Regions from separate parts of the Cronobacter dublinensis subsp. dublinensis LMG 23823 genome, predicted to be linked through region 2. Evidence: riboswitches for the same ligand, from Rfam matches in the RefSeq annotation. Region 2 holds a riboswitch; each other region holds the start of a gene.

What was found. A riboswitch is a leader RNA that binds a small molecule or an ion and turns the genes downstream of it on or off. The one in region 2 is predicted to bind thiamine pyrophosphate.
Region 1: it holds a riboswitch for thiamine pyrophosphate, as region 2 does, so the genes downstream of both, thiM (hydroxyethylthiazole kinase) here and thiB (thiamine ABC transporter substrate binding subunit) in region 2, are expected to answer to the same signal.
Region 3: it holds a riboswitch for thiamine pyrophosphate, as region 2 does, so the genes downstream of both, thiC (phosphomethylpyrimidine synthase ThiC) here and thiB (thiamine ABC transporter substrate binding subunit) in region 2, are expected to answer to the same signal.

What each region holds. Positions count from the first base shown of each region.
Region 1 is NZ_CP012266.1:2,921,557-2,928,933, reverse strand. Features, by position in the region: gene AFK67_RS13410 (sensor histidine kinase) at 1-228, shown strand, start outside; gene btsR (two-component system response regulator BtsR) at 225-950, shown strand; gene AFK67_RS13400 (methyl-accepting chemotaxis protein) at 1,062-2,606, shown strand; gene AFK67_RS13395 (ABC-F family ATP-binding cassette domain-containing protein) at 2,658-4,388, opposite strand; gene AFK67_RS13390 (RcnB family protein) at 4,740-5,066, opposite strand; TPP riboswitch at 5,843-5,939, shown strand; gene thiM (hydroxyethylthiazole kinase) at 5,973-6,770, shown strand; gene thiD (bifunctional hydroxymethylpyrimidine kinase/phosphomethylpyrimidine kinase) at 6,757-7,377, shown strand, end outside.
Region 2 is NZ_CP012266.1:766,720-774,096, forward strand. Features, by position in the region: gene AFK67_RS03530 (DedA family protein) at 1-371, shown strand, start outside; gene thiQ (thiamine ABC transporter ATP-binding protein ThiQ) at 365-1,066, opposite strand; gene thiP (thiamine/thiamine pyrophosphate ABC transporter permease ThiP) at 1,050-2,660, opposite strand; gene thiB (thiamine ABC transporter substrate binding subunit) at 2,636-3,619, opposite strand; TPP riboswitch at 3,652-3,753, opposite strand; gene sgrR (HTH-type transcriptional regulator SgrR) at 3,789-5,453, opposite strand; gene sgrT (glucose uptake inhibitor SgrT) at 5,540-5,704, shown strand; gene AFK67_RS03560 (sugar efflux transporter) at 5,824-7,002, shown strand; gene leuD (3-isopropylmalate dehydratase small subunit) at 7,072-7,377, opposite strand, start outside.
Region 3 is NZ_CP012266.1:360,752-368,128, reverse strand. Features, by position in the region: gene hemE (uroporphyrinogen decarboxylase) at 1-800, opposite strand, end outside; gene nudC (NAD(+) diphosphatase) at 841-1,614, opposite strand; gene AFK67_RS01715 (Rsd/AlgQ family anti-sigma factor) at 1,717-2,220, shown strand; TPP riboswitch at 2,273-2,382, shown strand; gene thiC (phosphomethylpyrimidine synthase ThiC) at 2,503-4,404, shown strand; gene thiE (thiamine phosphate synthase) at 4,401-5,036, shown strand; gene AFK67_RS01700 (HesA/MoeB/ThiF family protein) at 5,029-5,778, shown strand; gene thiS (sulfur carrier protein ThiS) at 5,768-5,968, shown strand; gene thiG (thiazole synthase) at 5,970-6,740, shown strand; gene thiH (2-iminoacetate synthase ThiH) at 6,737-7,377, shown strand, end outside.

The DNA of each region.
Region 1 (7,377 bases), 2.2 Mb from region 2:
GGCGAAATTACCCTGCGCGCGAGCCGTGACGCCGACCATCTGGTGCTGGAAATTGAAGATAACGCCGGGCTCTATCAACCCAACGCCGACAGCAACGGCCTGGGCATGAGTCTGGTGGATAAACGACTGCGCGCGCGCTTTGGCGACGGGTGCGGCATCTCGGTCGCCTGTGAGCAGGACCGCTTTACGCGAATTACCTTACGTTTACCGCTGGAGGGAACGACATGATTAGCGTGCTGATTGTCGACGATGAGCCGCTGGCGCGGGAAAACCTGCGTCTGCTGCTGAAAGAAGAGACGGATATTGAGGTGGTGGGCGAGTGCGGCAACGCCGTCGAAGCCATCGGGGCGGTACATCGTCTGCGGCCCGACGTGGTGTTTCTCGATATCCAGATGCCGCGCATCTCCGGCCTTGAGATGGTCGGCATGCTCGACCCCGACAGCCGCCCGTGGATTGTTTTCCTCACCGCGTTTGATGAATACGCCGTCCAGGCGTTTGAAGAGCACGCCTTTGATTATCTGCTCAAGCCCATCGAGACCGCGCGCCTGCAAAAGACGCTGGCACGGATGCGCAACGAGCGGCGCGAGCAGGATATGTCGCCGCTGACCGCCCGTCAGGAGCCGCTGAAGTTTATCCCCTGCACCGGCCACAGCCGGATTTATCTGCTGCAAATGGACGATGTGGCGTTTGTCGCGAGCCGCATGAGCGGCGTGTATGTCACCAGCGGTCAGGGGCAGGAAGGGTTTACCGAGCTGACGCTGCGCACGCTGGAGAGCCGCACGCCGCTCATGCGCTGCCACCGGCAATATCTGGTCAACATGGCGCATCTCAAAGAGATCCGGCTTGAAGAGAATGGCCAGGCGGAGCTGCTGCTGCGCCACGGGCAGACGGTGCCGGTCAGCCGTCGCTACCTCAAAACGCTTAAAGAAGCGCTCGGACTGCGCGGATAATCGCCGGATTGTAGCGGTGGTAAAATAAATATCGCCGCTCTGTACATCTTTTGCCTCCTTTGCCGATAACGGGAAGATATATCCGTATCAGGCAAAAATGAGGACTTCTTGATGGGCCTGCTTAAAGATTTTTCCATCCGCGCAGTCATGCTGACGGTGCTCGGCGTACTCTGTGTGTTATGGGCGGCCGTGGGCGTCTACAGCGTCTATTCGCTGTCGGCGATGTCCGACGGCAACCGCGTGGATCGCCAGCTGGTGTCGCAAATGACCGTGCTCAGCAAAGGCAACGATCAATATTTCCGCTTCGTCACCCGCCTGACCCGCGCGATGGAGAACGGCGCGCCGGACGCCAAATCGCTCGAATCCGTCCAGCAGGCGCTCGACAGCATGTCGCGCCAGCTCGATCAGTTTAAAAAACTCTCGCCGGGCCCGCTCGACCCTGCCGTTTCGCAAAAAGTCATCGCCGACTGGCAAAAATTGCTGGATGAAGGCGTGATCCCGCAGCTGAAACTGGCGCGCGAAGGCACGCCGGAAGCGTACCGCGCCCATGCGGGTAACGTGACGCCGGTCTTCAGCCGCGCGTTTGGCGCAAGCGCTGAGAAATTCAACGTCGCCGCGGGCAGCAAGCTCGACGCCACGCGTGAGCGCGTCGACAGCATGACCGCCACCACCAAAACGGTGATCATCATCGCGGTGATCATCGGGCTGCTGCTTTTGCTGCTGACCGACCGCTATCTGGTGGCGATGCTGGTGAAACCGCTTGAGAAAATCCGTAACCACTTCACCCTGATTGCCGGTGGCGATCTCAGCCAGCCGGTGGAGCCGTTTGGCCGCAACTGCGTCGGTAAACTGGTGCCGCTGCTGACCGCGATGCAGGATCAGCTGCGCGAAGCGGTGAGCGCCATCCGGCACGGCAGTGAGAATATTTGGCGCGGCGCGTCGGAAATCTCTGCGGGCAATAACGATCTCTCCTCGCGCACCGAGGAACAGGCCGCCGCGCTGGAACAGACCGCCGCCAGCATGGAAGAGCTGACCTCTACCGTGCGTCTGAACGCGGAAAACGCCCGTCAGGCGAGCGAACTCGCGCATGCCGCCTCGGAAAACGCCGGCAAAGGCGGGCAGCTGGCGCAGGACGTTATCCAGACGATGCAGGGCATCTCCGGCAGTTCGAAGAAAATCGCTGACATTACCAGCGTGATTAACAGCATTGCGTTCCAGACCAACATCCTGGCGCTCAACGCCGCCGTTGAAGCGGCGCGCGCGGGCGAACAGGGACGCGGTTTCGCGGTCGTGGCGGGTGAAGTGCGTAACCTCGCCAGCCGCAGCGCCGAAGCGGCCCGCGAAATCGAAACGCTGATTACCGAATCCGTCGAGCGTATCGACAAAGGCTCGGAGCTGGTCAACGCGGCGGGCGATTCCATGTCGGAAATCTATCGCGGCGTCTCGAACGTCAGCACGATCATCAAACAGATTGCCTCGGCCTCGGAAGAGCAGAGCAAGGGGATCTCGCAGGTAGGGCTTGCCATCACGCAGATGGACACCGTCACCCAGCAGAACGCCTCGCTGGTGGAGCAGGTCTCCGCCGCCGCCGCCGCGCTGGAGCGTCAGACCGAAGAGCTGCAAAGCACCGTGCAAAAGTTCCGCCTCTCGGCCTGATCGTCTGCGTATACGCTATAAAAAAGCCGCCTGTCAGGGCGGCTTTTTGGTTTATTCCAGCCCCAGCGCGGCGCTGATATGCGCTATCTCCTCCCGCCACTGCGCCTGTAAGGCCGGTTTCTGATGGCGCGGCTTGCGTTCGAGATCGGCGTTAAGCCGGGTCTCAAGCGCCACCAGCCGTTCCAGCAGATGGGTTTCATGCTCAGGCGCGGTCGCTTGCGGGGCCGGGCTCTCACTGGCAGAGGCTGCTGATGTGGCCGCCGCAGGCGCTTCGCGCAGTCGCGCCAGCAGCGCTTCCAGGTTATGCCATTCGCTGAGAACGCCATCCTCCACGAGCCAGAAGCGATTGCAGCTCGTCTCCATCAGCGTTCTGTCGTGCGTCACCAGCAACAGCCCGCCCTCGAACGCTTGCAGCGTCTGCGCCAGCGCCTCTTTGCCTTCCATATCCAGATGGTTGGTCGGCTCGTCGAGCATCAGCAGCGAATAGCGCGCGAGCGACAGGCCGACAAACAGCAGGCGCGAACGCTCGCCGCCGCTGAGCGTATCGACCCGCTGCCCGTGCCGCGCCCACGGAAAACCGGCGCTGATAAGCGCCAGCTTGCGCGTTTGCAGTTCAGGGGCGAACGGCTCCAGCGCCTCCAGCAGCGTGGCATCGTCAGGCAACTGATGCAGCGACTGGTCGTAATACCCGAGCGACACGCGCGGATGAAACGTGACGCCAGGCGTGGTCGCCTGCGCCTCCCACTGCCGCCACAGCAGGCGCAGCAGCGACGATTTACCGCAGCCGTTATGGCCGAGCAGCGCTACGCGATCGCCGCTTTTAAGCCGCGACAGCGGCAGGGTGAAGAGTGTCGGCGCGCCAGGCGCGGCGCTGACCGCCAGGTTTTCCATCTCCAGCAGACGGTCCGCCGCCAGCGCGTCGCCAGCAAGCGTCAGCTGCCAGCGGCTGCCCTGCGCCAGTTCGGTTTGCTCCTCCTTAAGGCGCGCGACCTGTTTTTCCATCTGTTTGGCCTTGCGGGCGAGATCTTCGTTGTCGTACACCTGGCCCCAGGTGGCGAGCCGTTTCGCGCTTGCCGTGACGCGATCTATCTCTTTTTGCTCGGCTTTACGGCGCAGCGCGTCGCTGTCGTCACGCGCCGAGAGCGCCGCCCGTGCGGCCGTGCAGGGCAGATCGAACGCCTGCAGCTTGCCGTCGCGCAACACCCAGGTGCGGTTGGTGACGCTGTCCAGCAGCGCACTGTCGTGGGAGACCAGAATAAAGCTGCCGTTCCAGCGCGCCAGAAACTGCTCCAGCCACAGCAGGGTAGGCAGATCGAGATGGTTACCTGGCTCGTCGAGCAACAGCAGATCGGGCGAGACAATCAGCGCGCGCGCCAGCAGCAGCCGGGTATGCTGGCCGCCGCTCAGCGACCCGGCGGTCAGCGTCCAGGCCGATTCGGCAAAGCCCATGCTGGCCAGCAGCGCCTGCGCCCGCCAGGCGTGACTTTCCCGCTCGGCTTCAGGCAGCCGCGCCAGCAGGGCCTCCAGCAGGGTCTGATGATGCAGCGCGTCGGGCAGGTGCTGCTCCACCCGTGCCAGCAGGCAGCGCGCCGCGCGCGTCACCACGCCCTCAGCAGGCGAAATCGTGCCATCAAGCGCCTTCAACAGCGTGCTTTTTCCACAGCCGTTATGGCCGATAAGCCCGACGCGGTCGCCTTTTTTCAGGGTGAAAGAGAGGGTGTCCAGCACCGGGCCGAACGGAGAATCAATACGCAAAGATTGCGCAGTCAGTAATGTGCTCATCGCTTACTCAGAATTTTCAGGCGCACAAACGCCTCGTCAAACATCGCTGACGATAATCCGGTAAGCCCTGGGAAGGGATTAGATGATGGGATCTTCGCTCAGGGTCCAGTTATCGCAGCACGATACCGGTAATGCCTGAGCTCTGGCGATCGCCAAAATGATGTGAATAGTCAAACAATTCACAGCACAGCATAAGAGTCCTCCTTATATATTCATCAGGTTAATGGATGAAGCGAGTGTAGCGAGCAGCGTGCTTTTTCGCCACTCCCAGCATTAAGGGGTGTGCGGTGCGTCGGCATTCGTGAGAAGAAGGAAGCGCCTGAAACCCTGGAAGCGTTTCAGGCGCGGATATTAGCGGTGATAGAAGATGTCGCCGTTCATGGCGCGCACGACTTTGCCTTCGGCGTCGGTGATAAGCACGTAGTAGCCGCCCATGTAGGTCCAGTGGGTGCCCGCTTCCGGGGCAGGCAGGTTACGGATTTGCCACTGTTTGATGTTGTACTCTTCGGTCCGGTAGAGGTCCGGCACGACATCGCCAACGGTAAATTTGCGCGAGTCGGAGATAAACTCTTTTACCTCATAGCCGTCGATGGTTTTGGGTTTTACACCGTCTGCGGCGAATGCAGAGGCCACCGACATCAACAGCACTCCCGCTACGATCATTCTGGTTTTCAACATACCTTCTCCACATGTCAGGGCGCTGTGCCCCATTGATTTCCGTTACCGTCAGGCCGCTATCTTCCAGCGCCATCGCCAGTCGGGCAAGGCTAATTATGTATAAAAAAATGAAGCGGATAGCAATCGGCGCAGGGCGGATTTGATGGTGGCGCAGGTTGCAGTTTCTAATGGGCAGCGTTCTCTCCTGCAATCCTCAAGCTGCGCTCGAGTGAGTTTACAGGACATAACTTAAGCACAGAGGTCAAAACTCCCTGGAAAGCGTTAAATATCCGTTAAACCTGACAGAGTACTCATCACAATTTATCAGACCAGGGCCGATAAAAAGCTTTCTCTTTGACTTTGTTGGTGAAAATTTATTTTGCTGTAGTGGTTTACTATGCCCCTTATTATTGGACGAAAAATAATCTAATGGAAAATTCAGGCTTGCTGGTGTCTCGAATAAGCGTACGGCTGGAGGTATATCGATGTATAAATTATTTTGTGGTGCTCCAGATAATGCGTTGTCCAGTGTTACGCAAGTATTATGCTAAAACACGATCAAGGTAATAATAGCGAATGCGCGACGTAACCATTTTATCCTGCCAAACTACTGCGACACGAGTTATAAATTTTAAATGTAATTAACTAGATGAATGATGTTATTAATTTCATTTGTTAAGTGGCAGCTTATTGAATGTTAATTTCATTTTTTATTTAACACGCAGAAAGAACGACAGCCTCACTCCCCCTTGCCTCCCTCATCCGTTTGTCCTACTCTGGCAGCGGTAAATGTATTTACTGATGACTCGGGGTGCCCTTCCTTGCGAAGGCTGAGAAATACCCGTATTACCTGATCTGGATAATGCCAGCGTAGGGAAGTCAGATGCCTGTCCGGTATCCCGTCTTCGCGCCTGGCAGGAGAGAACCATGTCTTCTGACCTGCTTTGCGGCACCCATGCCGCGCCTGTTGTCACTCAACTTCGTCGTCACGCCCCGCTGGTGCACTGCATCACCAACGATGTGGTGCAAAATTTCACGGCCAATGTGCTGCTCGCGCTGGGCGCTTCGCCCGCGATGGTGGTCGATGCCGACGAAGCCGCGCAGTTCGCGACCATTGCCGATGCCCTGTTGATTAATTTAGGCACGCTCACGCGCCCGCAGCAGTTGGCGATGCGCGCGGCTATCGACAGCGCCCGTGCGGCGGGCAAGCCCTGGACGCTCGACCCGGTCGCGGTCGGCGCGCTGACGCTGCGTACCGGCTTTGCCCATGAGATTCTGGCGCTCCGGCCTGCGGCTATCCGCGCCAATGCATCTGAAATTCTCGCGCTGGCAGGCGAAAGCGGCGGCGGACGCGGCGTTGACGCCATCGCGAGCGCGCATCACGCCCGCGAGGCCGCGGCTTTGCTGGCGCGTCGCAGCGGCGCCGTCGTCGCGGTAACCGGCGAGGTCGATTACATCACCGATGGCGAACGCACGCTGGCGGTCGACGGCGGCACCGCAATGCTTACGCGCGTGGTCGGCACCGGGTGCGCGCTCTCGGCAGTAGTGGCCGCTTGCTGCGCGCTGCCAGGCGATCGTCTGGAGAATGTCGCGACGGCCTGCTGGCTGATGAAGCGCGCGGGCGAACAGGCGCTCGCCGTCTCGTCAGGGCCGGGCAGTTTCGCCCCTGCGTTACTCGACTGCCTGCATGCGCAGGCGTTCGGAGGCCAACATGCAGCGCATTAACGCCCTCACCATCGCCGGCACCGACCCGAGCGGCGGCGCGGGTATCCAGGCGGATCTGAAAACCTTTTCGGCGCTTGGCGCTTATGGCACGTCGGTTATCACCGCGCTGGTGGCGCAGAATACGCGCGGCGTTCAGTCGGTGTATCGCGTCGAGCCGTCGTTTGTCGCCGCCCAGCTCGATTCGGTATTAAGCGACGTGCGCATCGACACCACCAAAATCGGCATGCTGGCCGAAACCGATGTGGTCGAGGCGGTGGCGGAGCGGCTCTCACACTACCGGGTGCGCAATATCGTGCTGGATACCGTGATGCTCGCGAAAAGCGGCGATCCGTTACTGAGCCCGTCGGCGGTGCGCACGCTGCGCGAGCGGTTGCTGCCGCAGGTGGCGATTATCACGCCGAACCTCCCGGAGGCGGCGGCGCTGCTGGAAACGTCTCACGCCCGCAGCGAGGCGGAGATGCGCCAGCAGGGCGAGGCGTTGCTGGCGCTCGGCTGCGGCGCGGTGCTGATGAAGGGCGGCCATCTCATTGATGACGAAAGCCCGGACTGGCTCTTTACTCGCGATGGCGCCACACGTTTTACCGCGCCGCGCGTGATAACGAAAAAC
Region 2 (7,377 bases):
ATCTACCGGTGCGTAAATTCCTGGTGCCGAATCTTCTCGGCTGCCTGCTCTGGCCGCCGTTCTATTTCCTGCCGGGTATCCTGGCAGGGGCCGCTATCGACATTCCGCCGGAGATGAAAAGCGCCGCGTTTAAATGGCTGTTAGGCGGGGTGGCGCTGCTGATATGGCTGGCCGCGTGGCTGCTGTGGCGCTGGTGGCGCAGCGGCAAAACCGAAGACCGCCTCACGCGCTATCTGCCGCGCGCGCGCCTGCACTGGCTGGCGCCCGGCGTGGCGGTGGCGGCGGGTGTGGCGCTGTTTGCAATTCAGAGCCATCCGCTGATGCCGGTCTATCGCGCGATCCTCTGGAAAGTAGTCACCGGCGCTCAGTGAGGCGCAATGCCGAGCAGCGCTGAGGCGCTGGCCTCGCCGCTCAGCAGTTGCGCGGTGGGGCCGTCCCAGACGATTCTGCCTTCCACGACCACCAGACTGCGCGGGGCGATGCGCGCCGCGTCCTCCACGCTGTGTGAGACCATCAGAAGCGTTGTGCCATCTTCCTCGCAGAGTTGCTCCAGCAGCGTCAGCATCTCCTGACGCAGCGCCGGGTCGAGCGCGGAAAACGGCTCGTCGAGCAGCAGAATCGGGCGCTGGCGCACCAGACACCGCGCCAGCGCGACCCGCTGACGCTGGCCGCCGGAGAGCGCCGTGGGCAGCCGCTCCAGCAGATCGCCAATCGCCATTTTACCCGCCATCTCTTCCACCTGACGCTTCTGCTGCGCGTTCAGGCGCAGGCCGGGCGACAGCCCGAGGCTAATGTTCTGGCGCACCGTCAGATGATTAAACAGATTATTTTCCTGAAACAGCATCGACACCGGGCGCTGTGACGGCGGCGTGTGGGTATGATCTTCGCCCGCGAGGCGCAGCGTGCCGCTCGCGGGGGCGAGAAACCCGGCAATCAGGTTGAGCAGCGTGCTTTTGCCCGCGCCGCTTGGCCCCAGCACCGCTATCCGCTCGGTCTCGCGCACGTCGAGCGTAAAGCGCATCGGCAGATGGTGATACAGCCAGGTGAGATCAGTCAGTGTCAGCATGGCGCCCCGGAAGTTTTTCAATCAAGGTGAACAGCAGAAAACAGAGCATGAGCAGCAGCAGCGCCGTCACCGCGCCCGCATCGCTGCGATAAGCGCCAATCTGCTGGTAGAGGTAAAACGGCAACGTGCGGAAATCCTCATTGCCGAACAGGGCCACCACGCCGAAATCGCCAATCGACAGCACGCAGGCGAACGCCATCGCCTGCGCGAGCGGTACGCGCAGCGCGCGCGCCTCCACCAGTCGCAGCCGGTTCAGGCCGCGAATCTCAAGCGACGCGCAGAGCGCGCCGTAACGTGCGGCGATGTCACGCATCGGGTTATCCAGCACTTTCAGCGCGTAAGGGATAGCCATCAGCGCGTTGGTGAAAATCACTATCGCGTCGGCGCGCTCCGGCAGGCCGATGGTGGCGTTCAGCAGCAGGAAAAAGCCGGTCGCGAGCACGATGCCCGGCATGGCGAGGATCAGCACGCCGCAGAGCTCCAGGCTTTGCCCCGCAAGACGGCGGTGTCGCAGGTGGAGCTCGCGGATGCTCCAGAGCAGCATCATGGTCAGGATAACGCACAGCAGGCCTGCGGCAAGCGCGATGCGCAATGATGTCCAGAGCGCGCGCCACAAGGCCGGGTCGGCGAGCGCGTGGCGAATGTCGCCGCTCAGGCCATCTACCAGCACCGCCAGCAGCGGCGGCAGCAGCAGCAGCAGCGCGGCGGCAATCAACAGGCCGTCAGTCAGTTTGCTGCGCCACGAATCTTCCGGGTTGCGCCAGCCGCGCACCAGCGTCGCGCCGACCGGAATCGCTTTGCTAAGCCGTTGACTAAGCAGAATAAGCGACAGACAGCAGCCCATCTGAATCAACGCCAGCAGCGCGGCCCGGCCCGGATCGTAGTCGTAGCTCAGCGCCTGATAGATGGCAAGCTCAATGGTGGTGGCTTGCGGCCCGCCGCCGAGCGCCAGCACCGTGGCGAAGCTTGCAAAGCACAGCATAAAAATGAGCGCGGCCACCGGTGGGATTTGGCGGCGCAGCCAGGGCCACTCCACCAGTCGGAAGAAATCCCAGCCGCGCATGCCCAGCTGCGCGGCCAGCTGGCGCTGTTCGCCGGGGATCTGCGTCAGGGTCTGGTACAGCAGACGGGTCGCCATCGGCATATTAAAAAAGAGGTGCGCCAGCAGAATGCCCTGTAAGCCGTAGGGCGAAAAAGACCATTCGATGCCGAGCGCCGCGCAGAGGGCGGCAAGCCAGCCGCTGCGCCCGTAAACGCTGAGCAGGCCGAAAATCGCCACCAGCACGGGCAGGATAAGCGTCATGGCGCACAGGCGCAGCAGCGTTCGCCGCCCCGGAAAGCGACGGCGGTAGAGCGCGCGGGCAAGAGGAATGGCAGGCACGACGGAGATCAGGGCCGAGAGAAACGCCTGCCAGAAGGAGAAGCGCACCACATGCCACAGGTAGCTGTCGTTCAGCAGGGCGCGGGCATCGGTGTGCGGCGCGTGCGTCCAGAGCGCCGCGAAGGCCGCCAGCGCCACCGCTGCCATCAGCAGGGCGGCGATGAGGCCCGGCCAGAGCCAGCCTGGGATCAGCGGCTCACGGCGCGTTGCCATTCGCTCGTCCATTGCGCGCGCTGCGCGGCCACATCCTCAGCGGTGAATTGTAGCGAGGTGTGCGGTTTCGTCAGCGCGTTGAAGCCCTCCGGCAGCGCGACACCCGCGACCGGATACATCCAGTTGCCGGTCGGGATCGCATTCTGGAACGCAGGCGACACCATAAATTTGAGGAATTTTTCCGCCAGTTCCGGCTGTTTGCTGGCGGCGGTGCGCCCGGCGACTTCCACCTGCAAATAGTGGCCTTCGCTAAAGTTCGCGGCGGCGTAGTTCTCTTTTTTCTCTTCGATAATGTGGTAGGCCGGCGAGGTGGTGTAGCTCAGCACCAGATCGCCTTCGCCTTTCAGGAACAGGCCGTAGGCTTCGCTCCAGCCCTTCGTGACGGTGACGGTTTTCGCCGCGAGTTTCTGCCACGCGTCCGCCGTTTTGTCGCCATAGACTTTCTGCATCCAGAGCAGCAGGCCAAGCCCTGGCGTGCTGGTGCGAGGATCTTCATAAATGACGCGCCATTTCTGGTCGCTCTCCACCAGTTCTTTCAGGCTTTTCGGCGGGTTTTTCAGCTTGTTTTTGTCATAGACGAAGGCGAACCAGCCATAGTCGAACGGCACGAACGTGTCGTTACTCCAGCCGCCAGGCACAGTGACCGCGTCTGCCGGGACGCCACTTTTCGCGAACAACCCGGTGGCGGTCGCGGCCTGCAGCAGGTTGTTATCAAGCCCCAGCACCACATCGGCTTTGCTGTTTTTGCCTTCCATGCGCAGGCGGTTGAGCAGCGAGACGCCATCTTCCAGCGCCACGTATTTCAGCTCGCAGCCGCACTGCGCCTCAAAAGCGGTTTTGATTTTCGGGCCAGGGCCCCATTCGGAGGAGAAGGAATCGTAGGTGTAGACGGTCAGTACAGGTTTGGCAAAAGCCGGGACGGCGACCAGCGCCAGCAGCGGAAGCAGTTTTTTTAACACTTTGCACCTTTATCAAATGGGGGCAAAGGATTTTGAGCGGTAGCCTCAAATCCCTTCGCCGGCGTTATCCGGATCAGGTTCGACGGGTATTATCTCAGCGCGCCGGTTTTCCGGCGGCACCCCGTTGAGAACGGCCCATTGTAATGATTTGCGTAATGTTGCGAAAGGGTTACGGCTCGGGTGGCGCGAACCAGGCGGATTTAAAATCAAACCAGCCGAGGGTGTTCATCCTCACGCCGCGCATGCTGCGCTGGCCCTGCAACATCAGCCAGTGGTGGATAAGCGGTAAGATATCCTGCCGCTCCAGCATGGTGCGGCACCACTGCGGCAGATTGAGCGCGCCGGTGCGCCAGCGCTGCGCGTCGCCCTGCCAGTCGAGCGGGATACAGCGCTGGATGAGCGGCACTTCGCACAGCTGCGCAAACAGCGAGAAATCGAGCGGCAGCGTGAAGTTGGCGCTGTTTAGCCACAAATCGCTGGTTATTTCGCCCTGATACCACTCCTCATAGCTCACTTCACGCAGCTCCAGCTCGACCTGCTCCTGCGCCAGGATATCGCGTAAAAGCGCGCCGATAATTTGGTTCTCATTATGATCGCCATAGAAGGTGAGCGTCAGGCGCTCCAGCCCGGCGGGCTTTTGGGCCTCCAGAATTTGCGGCGCGTGGTGCCAGCGCGGCAGCAGGCCATAGGCCGGGAACCAGATGCGCTGATACTGTGGCGCGGCGTGGTGCAAGAGGCGCGCGGGCGTGAACAGATGGCTTATCCAGCGCCTGACCTGCGGCATGGCCCCGACGCGCGAGCGGGAATCAAACAGCAGGTAGTAACAGCCCTCTTCGAGCCGGCTTTCGACGGCTTTCTCTTCAGGCTCGCGCGTCGGGCCTTCGAGCTGCACGGCGCAGCTTAACTCTTCGCCGATATCCGGCAGCACCCAGAAATTCACTTCGTCGATAAGCGCCCGGTAGCCGAAGTAGTCGTCGAAGGCGTGAATTTTCAGCTGCGTGCTGTTATTGCGCACCACCGCGTAGGGGCCGGTGCCGACCGGCTGGCTGGCGAATTTGGGCAAATCCGGCCATTCGCGCGGGAGGATCATCGCCGGCACGCTGCCGAGCAGCCACGGCAGCCAGTCATCCGGCTCGCTCAGGTGAATATCGAGCGTCCAGGCGGTGGGAGAGACGACCTGATGGATATGGGCGTACAGCGGCAGGGCGCAGATACGTTGCAGCGAGCTGATGACATCGAGCATGTCGAGCTCGCGGCCATGATGAAAATGAATGCCGGGGCGTAAGAAAAAGCGCCAGTGAAAAGGGGAAATCTGCTGCCAGTGATGAGCGATATCCGCTTCCAGTTCCCCGTTTTCCTCGTTTATGCGCGTCAGCCCGCTGAAGATTTGCCGGGCGATATGGGTTTCTGAGCGGCGCAGCGCGCTGCCGGGCAGCAGGTTTTGCAGCGGCCGATAGTAAAGCACGCGCAGGATATGACGCCCCTGCCGGAAGCTGCGGCCAAGATGCGAGAGCAGCATCTGGCGCACGGCGGATTTATCGCCGACGATCTGCACCAGCTGATCGATCCTGTCCTGCTCCAGCAGATCTTCCGCCCGCTGCTGCTGAAGCGCGAGCCCGGTATAGAGAAAACGCAGTCTGGAGCGCTTGCCGCGTCCGGCTTCAGCCTCCCACGTCAGCCAGCCGCGCGCCTGCATCGCATTCAGCAGCGTACGCATATGGCGGCGCGAGCAGTTAAGCAGATCCGCCAGTTCATTGAGCGTGGTTTCCTGCGGCTTGCCGTCGCAGCATTGCCACAGGCGGATGAATTGCTGTTGCAGACGACCTGAAGGCATAAAAGGGGAACTCCTGCGGGAAACTCATCAATTTAATATTCCCTATATTACGGCAATACTTCTCTTCGATGAAAGCGGAGGTGCTTATGAAAACGTCGTCAACTGGCAGGTTTTATCAACGGTATTTTAGCGTAACGCAGCGTCTTTCCGGCTCATGGCTGGCCCGCCTGAGCAGCAGGGCGCCGCAACACATGCTGAATGAAGTGATGCAGTGGGAAGCGACTTTCCCGGTGACGTTTAAGCGCCGCTAAGCGGACATCACGTGTAACTGAGTATTGGTGCTTTTCACCTGCCAGCAGTGTGCTACTGCTGGCTTTTTTCGTCTATCATGAACACTTTTCCGCCCGCCCCAAACGAAAGGATGCGCCCCATGTTGTGGTTCCTTACGCCTGCAAGACGTCTCAATCTGGTCTATCTCGCCTTTATGATCGTCGCTTTTATGATGGGGGTGGCGGGAGCGCTACAGGCACCGACGCTGAGCCTGTTTCTGAGCCGGGAAGTCGGCGCGCCGCCGTTCTGGGTCGGGCTGTTTTATACGGTTAACGCCATCGCCGGGATTGCAGTCAGCCTGCTGCTGGCGAAGCGCTCCGACAGCCGTGGCGACCGGCGCAAGCTGATCCTTTTTTGTTGTCTGATGGCGGTCGGCAACTGCGTGCTGTTCGCCTTTAACCGTCACTATCTGACGCTGATTACCGCGGGCGTGATGCTGGCGTCGCTCGCGAACACCGCCATGCCGCAGCTCTTTGCCCTGGCGCGCGAATATGCCGATAACTCCGCCCGCGAGGCCGTGATGTTCAGCTCGGTGATGCGCGCCCAGCTATCGCTCGCCTGGGTTATCGGGCCGCCGCTCTCATTTATGCTGGCGCTGAGCTTCGGTTTCACCACCATGTTTTTAATCGCCGCCGGGATTTTTGCGCTGAGCCTGGCGATTATCTTTTTCGCGCTGCCGTCGGTGGCGCGCATTGCGCAGCCTGCCGACATGGCGCTGACGCAGGTGAGCGGCTGGAAAGACAAAAACGTGCGGATGCTGTTTATCGCCTCGGTGCTGATGTGGACCTGCAACACGATGTATATCATTGATATGCCGCTGTGGGTGAGTCAGGATTTAGCGCTGCCGGAGAGCCTCGCGGGCGTGCTGATGGGCACCGCGGCGGGGCTTGAGATCCCGGCGATGCTGTTGGCCGGGTTGTACGTGAAGCGGTTCGGTAAAAAACCGATGATGCTGCTGGCGGTGGGCGCAGGCGTGCTGTTCTACGCGGGGCTGAATCTCTTCCACAGCCGAGAGGCGCTGCTGGGGTTGCAGCTTTTTAACGCGGTCTTTATTGGGGTTGTCGCCGGGATTGGGATGATCTGGTTTCAGGATTTAATGCCGGGTCGCGCCGGCTCCGCCACCACGCTGTTTAGCAACAGCATCGGGACGGGGGTTATCCTCGCGGGTGTGGTGCAAGGGGCGCTGGTGGAGAGTTTCGGACATTACGCCGTGTATCCGGTGATTGCGGCGCTTGCGCTGGTGGCGCTGGGGCTGACGAGCCGGGTGAAGGACGTTTAAGGCGGGGGCGGTTTGTTTGATGGCGGGTGCGCAGCGCACCCGCCGTGGTCATGGCAAAGCCTGTAACACTCAGCCCATAAACGCGGGCTGTTTTTTCTCATACGCGGCGATGGCGTCGTCGTGTTGCAGCGTAAGGCCAATGCTGTCGAGCCCGTTCAGCATACAGTGGCGACGAAACGCGTCGATGCTGAAGGCGTAAGATTTCTCACCCGCTTTCACCACCTGCGCCTCCAGATCCACTTCAAAGCGGATGCCGGGGTTAGCCTTCACCAGCGCAAACATCTCATCCACTTCTTCATCGCTGAGCGTGACCGGCAGCAACTGGTTATTAAAGCTGTTGCCGTAAAAAATATCGGCGAAGCTCGGCGCAATCAC
Region 3 (7,377 bases), 410 kb from region 2:
AGCGCGTCGCAGCCAGTGTCTGCAATCGCCTCCAGCCACTGACCGCCGCCTTTGGTAAACAGCGTCACCGGTACGCGGCGGCCTTCGTTTTCACGCAGCAGCCCGTCGACGATTTTATGCATGTAATAGAGTGAAAACTGCTGATAGTCGCGCCCGGTCAGCACGCCGCCCCAGGTATCGAAAATCATCACCGACTGCGCGCCCGCGCGGATTTGGGCGTTCAGGTAGAGCGTGACGCTTTTCGCGAGCTTATCGAGCAGCAGATGCAGGGTTTGCGGCTCGGCGTACATCATTTTCTTGATAACGGTAAACGCTTTGCTGCTGCCGCCTTCCACCATGTAGGTGGCGAGCGTCCACGGGCTACCGGAGAAGCCAATCAGCGGCACTTCGCCTTTCAGCTCGCGGCGGATCGTGCGCACCGCATTCATCACGTAACCGAGCTCCTGCTCCGGGTCCGGCACCGGCAGCTTTTCGACGTCCGCTTTGCCTGTAATCGGCGAGGTAAAACGTGGGCCTTCACCCGCTTCAAAATAGAGTCCCAGCCCCATCGCATCCGGAATGGTCAGAATGTCCGAAAAGAGGATCGCCGCATCGAGCGGATAGCGGCGCAGCGGCTGTAGCGTCACTTCACACGCCAGCTCGGCATTTTTACAAAGCGACATAAAATCGCCCGCCTGCGCGCGGGTGGCCTTATATTCCGGCAGATAACGCCCGGCCTGACGCATCATCCACACCGGGGTGACGTCTACAGGCTGGCGTTGCAGGGCGCGCAGGTAACGATCGTTTTTCAGTTCGGTCATTTTTCTTATTCCTCAAGCGACAGGGCGCCATTGTACCACGTCATTCGTAGTCTGCCCGGCAGCGCGCCACGGTATCTTCTATCAGGCGGCGCGCCACGGTGCCCGGCGCGGGCAGCAGCGGCAGCTGGTCGTAGCGATACCAGCCCGCGTCGATGAGCTCTTTCGGATCGATTTTGATGTCGCCGCTGTCGTAGTCCGCGGTAAAGGCGGTCATCAGCGATTGCGGGAACGGCCAGGGCTGGGAGGTCACGTAGCGCAGATTTTTGACGCGAATGCTGCTCTCTTCCATCACCTCGCGCGCCACCGCCTGCTCCAGCGTTTCGCCCACCTCGACAAAACCGGCCAGCACGGTGTAGACGCCGTTGCGATGACGCGTGTGTTGCGCCAGCAAAATTTTATCCTCGCGGCGAATAGCCACAATGATGCATGGCGCAATTTGGGGGTAGTAGCGCTCGCGACAATGCCCGCAGAGCATTGCCCATTCGGTTTTACTCGGGTGCATCTCATGACCGCAGTAGCCGCAAAATTTATGCGAGCGGTAAAACTCGGCGAGCTGAACGCCCCGCCCCGCCAGCTGGAACAGCCCGGCATCAAGATCGATAAGCTGGCGCACCGAGGCCATGTCGTTATCGCGCTTCTGGAGCACCAGCCACACGGGCGCGTCTTCCCAGGTGCCAATTTGCAGCGCTTTTTCACCCGCCAGACCAAAATCCGCTGCCTGACCGTAAGGTAATTCCGCTTTTGGCAGCCATAATTTCTGTTCATGGCTGACTATCCACCAGCCATGGTCTAAATTTTCTAGAGTACGTTCCATAATTGATTGCGCTACCTCTGCGTCACTGGCACGTTATTAACATTGTTCTTACATATTTTGGGTCATTTGCGTTTTTACATCTTATATCTCATGGAGTCGATCATGCTAAACCAGCTAAAAAGTCTGACGGAACGCGTTGGTGGGAGTAATGAGTTAGTTGATCGTTGGCTTGGCGCCCGCAACCATCTGTTAGTCACCTATTACAAGATGGTCGGCATCAAACCCGGCAAGGAGCCGCTAACCGCGCTGGATGAACAGGCGCTGGACGATTTTTGTCACTGTCTGGTGGATTATCTCTCCGCCGGCCACTTTAATATTTACGAACGCGTCATCAGCGAAATGGAAGGCACCAGCCCGCTGGTCGCCGCCACGCAAATCTATCCGCAGCTGGAAGCCAACACCCAGCAAATCATGGATTTCTACGATACCCATCTGGAAAGCGCTATCGACCACGATAACTGCATGGAGTTTCAGGAAGCGCTTTCCGGCATCGGCGAGGCGCTCGCCGCCCGTTTCGCGCTGGAAGACCAGCTCATCCTGCTGGCGTTTGACAACAACCTGAGCGAAAGCGCCAATGACGAAGCCGGTCTCGCGCGTCCGGCTTGAGTTTGCACTGATTCGCGAGTAGTTTAATCACGTCCCCGCGCCTGTTGCGGGGTTTATCTTGTCGGAGTGCCCAGTGCGCGAGCACGGGCTGAGACCGTTAATTCGGGATCCGCGGAACCTGATCAGGTTAATACCTGCGAAGGGAACAAGAGTAATTCCATTATGCCCCGCTCAGGGTGCCGTCTGCCGCCCCTGAACGTCTGCAAACGCGGCGCGGGCGCATCTCCATTACTCCTCCGTTGTTCTGACAAGCCACTTCCTGACCGTTAACTGGAATGCGCTATGTCTGTATCAAACAAACCAGGCCGCCGCGAACAGCGCGCCGCCGCACAACGCTTCATCGACACGCTGGAAGGCACCGCTTTCCCCAATTCGCACCGCATCTACCTCACCGGCTCGCGCGAAGATATTCGCGTGCCGATGCGTGAAATCCGCCTGAGTCCAACGCTTACGGGCGGCACGAAAGAAAACCCGCACGTTGAACCCAACGAGCCGGTGCCGGTTTATGACACCTCTGGTCCCTATGGCGATCCGGCCGTGCGCATCGACGTACGCGAAGGGCTGGAAAAGCTGCGCAGCCGCTGGATAGACGCCCGCAACGACACCGAAACTCTGAGCGCGCGCAGCTCCGCCTATACCCGTGAGCGTCTCGCTGACGACGGGCTCGACGATCTGCGTTTTCACGGTCTGCTGACGCCGAAGCGCGCGCAGCCGGGTAAACGCGTCACGCAGCTGCACTACGCCCGCCAGGGCATCGTAACGCCGGAAATGGAGTTCATCGCCATTCGCGAAAACATGGGGCGCGAGCGCATTCGCTCCGGGGTACTGCGCCAGCAGCATCCGGGCGTTGGTTTCGGCGCGCGTCTGCCGGATAACATCACGCCGGAATTTGTGCGTGACGAAGTGGCCGCCGGGCGCGCCATTATCCCTGCTAACATCAACCACCCGGAATCGGAGCCGATGATTATCGGCCGCAACTTTCTGGTGAAGGTGAATGCGAATATCGGCAATTCGGCGGTGACGTCGTCGATTGAAGAAGAGGTTGAGAAGCTGGTCTGGGCCACCCGCTGGGGCGCCGATACGGTCATGGACCTCTCCACCGGGCGCTATATTCACGAAACCCGCGAATGGATCCTGCGCAACAGCCCGGTGCCGATCGGCACCGTCCCGATCTATCAGGCGCTGGAGAAGGCCAACGGGATCGCCGAAGATCTCAGCTGGGAGATGTTCCGCGACACGCTGCTGGAGCAGGCCGAACAGGGCGTCGATTACTTCACCATTCACGCTGGCGTGCTGCTGCGCTACGTACCGATGACCGCGAAACGCCTGACGGGTATCGTCTCGCGCGGCGGCTCGATCATGGCGAAATGGTGCCTTTCGCACCATAAAGAAAACTTTCTCTACGAACACTTCCGCGAAATCTGCGAAATTTGCGCCGCCTATGATGTGTCGCTATCGCTCGGCGACGGGCTGCGCCCGGGCTCTATCCAGGACGCCAACGACGAGGCGCAGTTCGCCGAACTCCACACGCTCGGCGAACTGACGAAAATCGCCTGGGAATATGACGTGCAGGTGATGATTGAAGGCCCCGGCCACGTGCCGATGCAGATGATCCGCCGCAACATGACTGAAGAGCTTGAGCACTGCCATGAAGCGCCCTTCTACACCCTCGGGCCGCTTACCACCGACATCGCGCCGGGCTACGATCACTTCACGTCGGGCATCGGCGCGGCGATGATAGGCTGGTTCGGCTGCGCCATGCTCTGCTACGTGACGCCAAAAGAGCACCTCGGCCTGCCGAACAAAGAAGATGTGAAGCAGGGGCTGATCACCTATAAAATCGCCGCCCATGCCGCCGACCTGGCGAAAGGGCATCCGGGCGCGCAGATCCGCGACAACGCGATGTCGAAAGCACGCTTCGAATTCCGCTGGGAAGATCAGTTCAACCTGGCGCTTGATCCTTTCACCGCCCGCGCGTATCACGACGAGACGCTGCCGCAGGAATCCGGCAAAGTGGCGCACTTCTGCTCTATGTGCGGTCCGAAATTCTGCTCGATGAAAATCACGCAGGAGGTGCGTGATTACGCCGCGCAGCAGGCCATCGATGCCGGGATGGCGGATATGTCTACCCACTTTCGCGCCCGCGGCGGCGACATCTATCTGCGTCAGGAGGAAGTGGAATGATGGAGCCGCTTTTCGCCCCTGTACCGCGCCGCCTGGGGCTTTATCCGGTAGTGGACAGCGTCGAGTGGATTGCGCGTCTGCTGGAGGCGGGCGTGCGCACGCTACAGCTGCGTATCAAAGATAAAACCGATGCCGGTGTCGAAGCGGATGTCCGCGCCGCCATCGACCTCGGAAAACGCTATCACGCCCGGCTGTTTATTAATGACTACTGGCGGCTGGCGATAAAACATCAGGCCTATGGCGTCCATCTTGGCCAGGAAGATCTGCAAACCGCCGACCTCAACGCTATCCGCGCCGCCGGGCTGCGGCTTGGCGTCTCCACCCATGACGATATGGAAATCGACGTGGCGCTTGCGGTGCGCCCCTCTTATATCGCGCTCGGCCACGTTTTCCCCACTCAGACCAAACAGATGCCCTCCGCCCCGCAAGGGCTGGCGCAACTGGCCGCACACGTGCAACGGCTCGGCGACTATCCGACCGTCGCCATCGGCGGCATCAGCCTTGCGCGCGCGCCTGCGGTGCTGAAAACGGGCGTCGGCAGCATTGCGGTGGTGAGCGCCATTACGCAGGCAGCCGACTGGCGCGCCGCGACGCAACAGTTACTGGAACTCGCGGGGGTGGGCGATGAATGACGCGGATTTTATGCGCTACAGCCGCCAGCTGCTGCTGGAGGATATCGCCATTGAAGGCCAGCAAACGCTGCTGGCGAGCCGCGTGTTGATCGTGGGCATGGGCGGGCTCGGCTCGCCCGCCGCGATGTATCTCGCAGGCGCGGGCGTTGGCACGCTATGGCTTGCCGATGACGACGCGGTACACATCAGCAATCTCCAGCGCCAGATCCTGTTTGGCGTCGGGGATATCGGGCAGCCGAAATCGCTCGCGGCGATGCGCCGTTTAAAAACGCTCAACCCAGCGATTGAAACGGTGGCTTTGAACCAGCGGCTTGAGGGGGATGCGCTGCATGAGGCGGTCTCCGGTGTCGATCTGGTGCTCGACTGCAGCGACAACATGACAACGCGCCAGGCCATCAATGCCGCCTGCGTGGCGCACGCCACGCCGCTTATCACGGCCAGTGCGGTCGGCATGGGCGGGCAAATCGCCACGTTTACGCCGCCTTTTGAGTACGGCTGTTACCGCTGCCTGTGGCCTGATGACAGCGAGCCGGAGCGCAACTGCCGCACCGCAGGCGTACTCGGCCCGGTCACCGGCCTGATGGGCACGCTACAGGCGCTGGAAGCCATTAAGCTGCTGTGCGGGGTGACGCCCAGCCACGGCGAGCTGCGCCTGTTCGACGCGCGCGCCAGCCACTGGCGCACCCTGACGCTACAGCGCGCCGCGGACTGCCCGGTTTGCGGAGGCAAGCATGCGCATTGAACTGAACGATGAGGCGATGCAGTGCGTCGAGGGACTCAGCGCAGCGCAGCTGCTGGAACAGTTAAAACTCGACAGGCCAGGTACGGCGCTCGCGGTCAACCAGACCATTCTGCCGCGCAGCCAGTGGCCCGATTATGCATTGCAGGAAGGCGACAGCCTGATGTTATTTCAGGTTATCGCAGGAGGCTGAGATGTTACGTATTGCAGATAAAACCTTTCATTCACGCCTGTTTACCGGCACCGGTAAATTTGCGTCATCCGCGCTGATGCTGGCGGCGCTGCGCGAAAGCGGCAGCGAGCTGGCCACGCTCGCCATGAAGCGCGTGGATCTGATGCGCCGCGATGACGCCCTGCTGGCGCCATTGCAGGATGCAGGCGTGGCGCTGCTACCGAATACCTCCGGCGCCAAAACCGCCGAAGAGGCGATTTTCGCTGCGCAGCTCGCCCGCGAGGCGCTGGGCACCCACTGGATCAAGCTTGAGATCCACCCCGACGCCCGCTGGCTGCTGCCGGACCCGATAGAGACGCTGCGGGCGGCAGAGAAACTGGTCGCGCAGGGGTTTGTAGTGCTGCCGTACTGCGGCGCCGATCCGGTGCTCTGTAAGCGTCTTGAAGAAGCGGGCTGCGCGGCCGTGATGCCGCTGGGCGCGCCGATTGGCTCGAATCAGGGACTGCAGACGCGGGCGCTGCTGGAAATTATCATCACGCAGGCGACGGTGCCGGTCGTGGTGGATGCGGGCATTGGGGCGCCGAGCCACGCCGCCGAGGCGCTGGAGATGGGGGCCGACGCTGTGCTGGTCAACACGGCAATCGCCGTAGCGCGCGATCCGGTGGCGATGGCGCGGGCATTCCGTCAGGCGGTCGAGGCGGGCCGCACCGGGTATGAAGCCGGGCTCGGCGCACGTACCACGCAGGCGCAGGCCACCAGCCCGCTGACCGGCTTTCTGGAGGCGCGGGCATGAAAACCTTTACTGACCGCTGGCGCACGCTCGACTGGGATGACATCCGCCTGCGCATTCACAGCAAAACCGGACGCGACGTGGCGCGGGCGCTCGCCGCTTCGCATCCAGACAGAGAAGACATGATGGCGCTGCTCTCTCCTGCAGCGCTGGAATATCTCGAGCCGCTGGCGCAGCGCGCGCAGCAGCTCACCCGCCAGCGCTTTGGCAACACCGTGAGTTTTTATCTCCCGCTTTATCTTTCTAATCTTTGTGCCAATGAATGTACCTATTGCGGCTTCTCCATGAGCAACCGCATTAAGCGCAAGACGCTGAATGACGAAGAGATAGCGCGCGAGTGCGCGGCCATTAAAGCGATGGGCTTTGAACATCTGCTGCTGGTGACGGGCGAACATCAGAACAAAGTGGGCATGGACTATTTTCGTCGTCACCTGCCAGCGATTCGCCGTCAGTTCGCCTCATTGCAAATGGAAGTGCAGCCGCTGTCACAGGCGGACTATGCCGAACTGAAAACGCTCGGCCTCGACGGCGTGCTGGTGTATCAGGAGACATACCATGAGGCGGTCTACGCGAAGCACCACCTGCGGGGCCATAAGCAGGACTTCTTCTGGCGGCTGGAGACGCCGGACCGGCTTGGGCA